Regions from separate parts of the Rhizobium sp. CB3060 genome, predicted to be linked through region 1. Evidence: predicted binding sites of a transcription regulator. Region 1 holds the regulator's gene; the other holds the start of a gene.
The links. Region 1 encodes LexA, which represses DNA repair genes until DNA is damaged. Its sites were predicted from a motif close to TGTTCNNNNTGTGTTCNG; they were not measured.
Positions count from the first base shown of each region.

Region 2: N2601_RS19180 (2'-5' RNA ligase family protein) is a predicted target of LexA. The motif match lies at 2,317-2,334, and genes of this name have one in related genera.

Region 1 covers NZ_CP104158.1:1,284,210-1,287,624, forward strand. Annotated here, with positions in the region: gene N2601_RS06365 (ComEC/Rec2 family competence protein) at 1-1,416, shown strand, start outside; gene lexA (transcriptional repressor LexA) at 1,397-2,119, opposite strand; gene N2601_RS06375 (DUF2721 domain-containing protein) at 2,513-3,004, opposite strand; gene N2601_RS06380 (mechanosensitive ion channel family protein) at 3,110-3,415, opposite strand, start outside.
Region 2 covers NZ_CP104158.1:3,988,377-3,991,791, forward strand. Annotated here, with positions in the region: gene N2601_RS19175 (SulP family inorganic anion transporter) at 1-1,598, shown strand, start outside; gene N2601_RS19180 (2'-5' RNA ligase family protein) at 1,613-2,233, opposite strand; gene N2601_RS19185 (hypothetical protein) at 2,480-2,608, shown strand; gene N2601_RS19190 (methylated-DNA--[protein]-cysteine S-methyltransferase) at 2,781-3,344, shown strand; gene N2601_RS19195 (hypothetical protein) at 3,377-3,415, opposite strand, start outside.

The sequences.
Region 1 (3,415 bases):
CTGTTTTTCGGCGTGGCACAGGCTTGGCCAACAAAGAAGATTGCGGCCTTCGGCGCGCTAGTTACAGTGACGGCTTATTATCTCATTTCCGGCTTCGGGGTATCCGCGGAGCGTGCCTTCATCATGATGGCTATCATGCTGATCGCCGTGCTCTTCGACCGACCATCCATTAGCCTGCGCAACGTGGCGCTATCGGCGATAGTCATTCTCATACTGTCGCCTTCGCAGGCGCTCGGACCAAGTTTTCAGATGTCTTACGCCGCGACCCTGGCGTTGGTGTCCGGCTATTCGCTCTGGGCGAGGAGGCCGCATCGGGAGAGCGTTCTCTCCCGGTTCCGGGTCATGCGTCCGCTGCTCTTCGTTTCCCGTTTCTTCGGAAGCATATTGTCGACCTCTTTTATAGGCGGCGCATCGACGGCAATCTTCTCGATAGAACATTTTCACCGGTTGGCGACATATGGCCTCGTTGCCAATCTGGCGGCTATGCCGGTCGTCTCCTTTGTCGTCATGCCGTTTGGCATGGCGGCGACGCTACTGATGCCATTTGGCGTTGATGCCCCTTTCTGGCAGATAACCGGCTGGGGACTTGATGTCGTCATCGTCATTGCCAAAACGGTTGCCGCCTGGGGCGGTAATATTCCCTTCGGCCGGCTGCCGGTCTGGCTGTTCCCGACGGTCATAGCCGGCTTCTTGCTGATGACCTTGCTGAGAACATGGCTGCGACATGCAGGTGCGCTCTTGATCACCGGTTCGGTCGCAGTCGTGGCGCTCGGCCCCGGTGTCCTGAAGCCTGATCTCATGATCTCCGAGGACGGCACGCTGGTCGCCTTGTTGCGCAACGGTGCGTTGACGACAAACCGCGAAAAACCGCCGGATTTCATCTTCGAGCAATGGCAAAGAGCATTGGCGATCACCGAGCAGCAACCGCCAACGATGCTTCCGCCGGATAGTCAGCTCCCCAAAATCAGCAAATCAGACAAGCATCGTCGCCTGAATTCCGAAGAACAGAGCGCCGTTCGAAAGGCGATGGATGCGGCATTAGACGCGGCCGGGCCGGGCGGTTTCGCCTGCCAAAAAGGTGCATGGTGCGTGGCAATGCTGGATAATGGCGACATGCTTGTCACCATTGAAGATGCCGCCTATCTCGCTCCGGCCTGCGACACGGCCAATATCGTCATCACCTCCGTACGGCTGCGTCTTGATCGCTGCCGCTCTGGCGCCACGCTCTTCACAGGTGCAACATTGCGCCGCACAGGGTCCATCGAAATGAGCCTTAGCACCGATAAACCGATAATGACGGCAGCGTTTGAAAACCTTTCGCGGCCATGGAGCCTGCATCGCTCCTACGACTGGCGAACAGACACTTTTGGCGCGCCGCTCAAGCCGGCGTCACCGGTCAGTGATAGCGGCGAATGAGACCGACGAGCTTGCCTTGTACCTTCACTCGATCCGGCCCAAAGATGCGGGTTTCGTAAGCAGGGTTTGCCGCTTCAAGCGCGATCGAGGCTCCCTTGCGGCGGAAGCGCTTCAATGTCGCCTCTTCATCATCGACGAGAGCGACGACGATGTCGCCGGGATTGGCGGTCGTGGCGTTGCGGATGATGACGGTATCGCCGTCAAAGATGCCGGCATCGATCATGGAGTCGCCCTTGACCTCCAGCGCATAATGCTCGCCGGAGCCGAGCATGTCGGCGGGAACGGTGATGTCGTGAGTATTGTTCTGGATGGCCGAGATCGGAACGCCGGCGGCAATGCGGCCCATGACGGGTACCGAAACCGAACTGTTGTTGTCCTCACTCACCGGCTTGGTGGGTGCGGGCGGCGGCACAAGTTGCGGCTTGCCAAGGCTACCCTCGATGACGCTTGGCGAAAAGCCGCGGCGAGGCTGCAGGCTCGGGCTATAGGCCTCCGGTAGCTTGATGACCTCCAGCGCCCGGGCCCGGTTCGGCAGGCGACGGATGAAGCCGCGTTCTTCCAAAGCCGTGATGAGACGGTGAATACCGGATTTGGACGCAAGGTCCAGCGCATCTTTCATCTCGTCGAAAGATGGCGGAACACCGGACTCCTTCATTCGTTCGTGAATGAAGAGAAGCAGTTCCTGCTGCTTGCGCGTCAACATCGTTTTGAACCTCGGGACTGAGAAGGTGTCGTGAAACAAATCCAGAACGGACACTATATGTTCCATATGTGTTCCGCAAGCCCTTAAATTTCGGTGAACATTTTGTAGGTGCATCAAATAAATGGGAACATAACAGGTCCCGGGCAGATGACTTTTTTCCCGGCACCTTCAAACTAAATAGCAGAAATATATGCGGAATCGGGCGAAGCAAAATTTCGGACGATCCCAAAACGGATTATCTCCAAGGCGGCGAAAAGCCATGTTCTTCGTTCTATAAGCTCTTTGGAGGACGACACTCTCCGAACCATGGAGAGCAAGCTATGGATCTGACTGGGAATCCGGATTTCTGAGGGGCCGGGATTGGTGCCATCCGTAGTAATATTCGATGGGATATCAATAGGTTGAACTTTTCCTCGAACTCCCGTGCCGGTGCTCGAGCAAGGTACGGTCGTTGGCGATCTGCCTTAGCATGCTGCGCCCGGCCAGAATCATCTCGACGAGAAAGGCCACAAAGGCGCCCATGAGTGCGAAGACGGCAAGGCCAAAGAGCCAGAGCAGCAATTGCTCGCGAAATTGCTGTCGAATTGCACCGCCCATGAGGCCGAGCGTCGCAAGGCATGTGAACACGCCCGATGCCGTGCCGAGCAGAACTGCGATCTCCAGCGCCAATGTTCGCCGTCGCAGATAATAGAGCTGCAGCAACCGCGTTTCATCCGGGTCCTCAGAGGTCACCCGTTCGAAAAGGCTGTTGACCCGGTCGGAGACGCGGGCGAGCCTGGCCGAGAAGACATTGAGGCACCCGGCGGTGCCCGCCAGCAGAAAGACCGGTGTCAGCGCTATTTGAATAACGTGCGCGGCAATAGACGTCAGATGGTCATTCAGCACATTGGATCTCCTTTCTGTCCAACGTCATCCGGTATCGGCTCCAGGGTTGTCGCCTTGCCAAAGAGGGCGCGGAGATGAGGCTGGTGACTGATCTCGCGCGAACGTTCAGGTCGGCGGCGCTGCCGATTGCGTCATTTGCTCAGCGATCTTCTTTCTCTGCAGTGTCATGGCTGCGATCGCGGCATCGGATTTTTCCTCGCCACCCACCTGCACTGTCGGCTGAGCGAAGTCGATGCCGTTTTCCATGAAGGCGTCGCGGATCATGGTATAGGCCTGGCGCCGTATGTAGGTTTGCCGACCGGGGAGGGCGGTAAAAGCAAAGCTCAGTTCGATACCGAAGTCGCCAATTTGCTCCACCCCCTTCATTTTCAGGGTCTCAAGAATCTGCGGTCCGATTTCCGGATCTTCTTT
Region 2 (3,415 bases), 1.4 Mb from region 1:
CCGATGTGATCGCGGGCATATCGGTTGCCGGCCTGATGCTGCCCGAAGCAGTCGCCTATGCCGGTATCGCCGGTCTGCCGCCGCATAGAGCGATCCTCGCCGGTATTGCCGGCTGTCTGGTCTACGCGATTTTCGGACGCAGCCGTTTCGCCATCGTCTCACCGACCTCTTCATCTGCCGCCATTCTTGCGGCGACGCTAGCGGTTGTTCCGGGAGACGCCACCGTCAAGGCGAGCCTCGCGACCATCGCCGTCGCGCTGGCCGGCATCCTCTTCGTCATCGCCGCCGCCTTGCGCCTGGGCGGCATTACCGGCTTCATCTCGCGCCCGGTGTTGCGCGGCTTTGCCCTGGGACTGGCGATTACCATCATCCTGCATCAGCTCCCGATTCTCGTCGGCGTCCCCGTGCAGGGCTCGAATATCTTCAGCTATGCCGGCGCGCTGTTGGCGGCAATTCCTAGGTGGAACATCGCAAGCGTTGCCGTCGGCATCGTGGCATTGGTCGCACTGCTATTGCTCAAGCGGCTGCCGGGCGTCCCCGGCGCCTTCCTCGTGCTCGCTGCCGGCATCCTCGCCTCTTCTGCCTTTGGCCTCGACGGCCATGGTGTCGCGTTGGTCGGGACGATCGAGGTCCTGCCGCAATGGCCTTCGCTTCCCGATGCCGGCTGGCCCGCTTATTCGCGGCTGGTGCAATTTACCGTGCCGCTGGTGCTCATTCTCTTTGCCGAATCCTGGGGTACGATGCGGGCCTTGGCGCTGCGCTACGGCGATGCTCTGGAGGTCAATCGCGAGTTGGGGGCGTTGGGCTTTGCCAATATCGCCAGCGCCGTCGTCCAGGGCATGCCTGTCGGCGCCGGTTTTTCCGCAGGTTTCGCCAGTGAGGCGGCAGGGGCCAAGACGCGGGCCACCGCCGTCTTTGCCGCCATCGGCCTTGCCATTCTGATCGCCTGCGCCGGGCCGCTGGTGGCGCGGCTGCCGGAGCCGGTGCTTGCCGCCGTGGTGATTGCGGCCCTCACGCATGCGCTCGACCCCGGCCCGATCCTTCGACTGCGGCGGCTTCATCGTGATTTCTATGTCGCGCTCGGTGCCGCGGCTGGCGTACTGATCTTCGGCGTCCTCAACGGCATGCTGCTGGCGATCGTACTTTCGCTCGTCGCAATGATGCATCGATTGGCATCCCCCTATGTCGCCCGCCTCGGACGGCTGGGAGGCAGCCATAATTTCGTCGACGTCAGCCGCCACCCGGAGGCGATAGAAACGCCCGGCATTGCGATCTGGCGTCCCGGCGAGCCGCTGTTTTTCGGAAATGCCGATATGATCCTTGGCGAGATTCTGATGCGCAGCCGCGCCGAAACGGGACTGAAGGCCGTGGTGCTGAGTCTGGAGGAAAGCTTCGATCTCGACAGCTCCGCGCTCGACGCTTTGATGGAATTCGACAATGCCATGCGCATTGCCGGCATCCGCGTGCAATTCGCGCGTGCTCATGATAAAGCCCGCGACCTCATGGCCGCTGCCGGAATGACCGATCTCGAAAATCGCTGCAGCTTCAGCGTTGACGACGCGGCCGCGGTGGTTGCACCGGCGGTGGGGAACGGCTGACCTCTGTAGCCGGCTTAGTTCAGCAGCCAGTAGCAAAGATGCTCGTGCCTGCCTTCCCCCTGGAGGCTATGGACCAGCACAAAATCCCGGACGGTCCACCCTACGGGTTCGTCAAGCACGACTTCCGGAATCAATTGACCCCGATATAGCAAGGTCATATGCGGCTCAAATTCCCTTCTATCGTTATTTGCAAAGCCGGTGAACCGCATTGCGTCATCCAGTTCTTGACGCAGCGCTTTCAGTTCCGCATTTCCTTCCTTGCACCATAGGACAAGGGGGCGATTGTCGCCATTACCGAAGCTGACGGCTCGATCGAAAACCACTTGGAATGATGGCTTCCTGACGGTCGACGCCGCTTGCATTGCCGCAAATGCGATCTCATGCGGTGGCTCATGCATGCCGGCGTAGGAGCCCAACTGGTAAAGCGTAATATGAAACAGATCCGAGGGGCGCGGCTTTGCGAAGAAACGGTATTGCCGATGCAGATCGCTTGCTAATTTGGCACTTGACGAAGCAACCTCCCGATCAGGCAGTACAGCAAAATAAAGACCAGCCGAATGCATCGGATCGGCTTCAGATTTCCTGACTCGTGATCCTCCGCCAAGATTGAGCGAAAGCTGTGCGTTGTTCTTCATGAGATCGCTTCAAAGCCAGCCGGCCTTGCCTCGTGCTGTTCTTGCTGAGCGCTGATATCCTACGGTCGCCTAGTCTTAAAATCAAGAACAAATAGAGAACAAATTGAAGTGGCCGCAATTGGCCGGGAAGATCGGATATTTCATCGCATCCCTCGATTTGGAAAAAGCACCGAATAAAACTGCCCTTCGATTGTTCACCGCAGGTCAGGGCATTTTGGCCCGCTCTCAACAAGGGAATGACCTCACATGTTGATCAAAACCATCTTCTCCGCCGTTCTTTTCGCCTTCATCGGTCTCGGCGTCTCCGCCTGCTCCACCACCGGCTCCGGCGGCGGCATGACGCAGAATTCGGCTCCGGCCGGCGGAGGGTATTGATAAGCTCCCAAGCTGGGTGGGAAGTGGTGTGGCGGATGTTGCCGTCGCAGCATCGGCATCGCTTCCTTCACTCCGCAAAATGTTGGCAACAATCGGCCTGCGCAAGAATCGGGTTGAATTCGGGTGCCAGAGGCACGATTTTCATGGCAAGTGGAAACACGGAGACTTTGCCATGAGCGAGACAAGGCAACATTATCTGATCTTCGAAACCGTCGGTGGTTTCTGTGGGATTGCGTGGAACGACATCGGTGTCACTCGCTTCCAATTGCCGACGAAAAGCGCTGAGGCGACCGAGCGCCTCATGCTTCGCCGTTTGCCAAATGCACGACCTAGCGCGCCGACGCCCGATGTCGCCGATGCGGTTGCCGCCGTAAAGCGTTATTTCGCTGGCGAAACAATCGATTTCTCCGGCGTGAAACTGGATCTCAGCGAGCAGGACGATTTCTTCAAGCAGATCTATGCCGCAGCGAGGCAGGTAGGGTGGGGGCACACCACCACCTATGGCGCGCTAGCCAAACAGCTCGGCGCCGGTCCGGAAGCGGCGCGCGACGTCGGCCAGGCCATGGCCAAGAACCCCGTGGCGCTGATCATTCCCTGCCACCGCGTCTTGGCCGCCGGCGGCAAGATAGGCGGCTTCTCCGCGCCCGGCGGTTCGACCGCCAAGGCTCGCATGCTGGAACTGGAAGGCGTCCAGCTCGCGCCGCCGAAGCCCGTGCAGCAATCCCTGGGTTTCTGAACGTTGGTCGTGTGCATAACGCGCCCGGAGGGTCACGCGTCCGTGGATGCGGCCGCATCTCCGGCGATGGC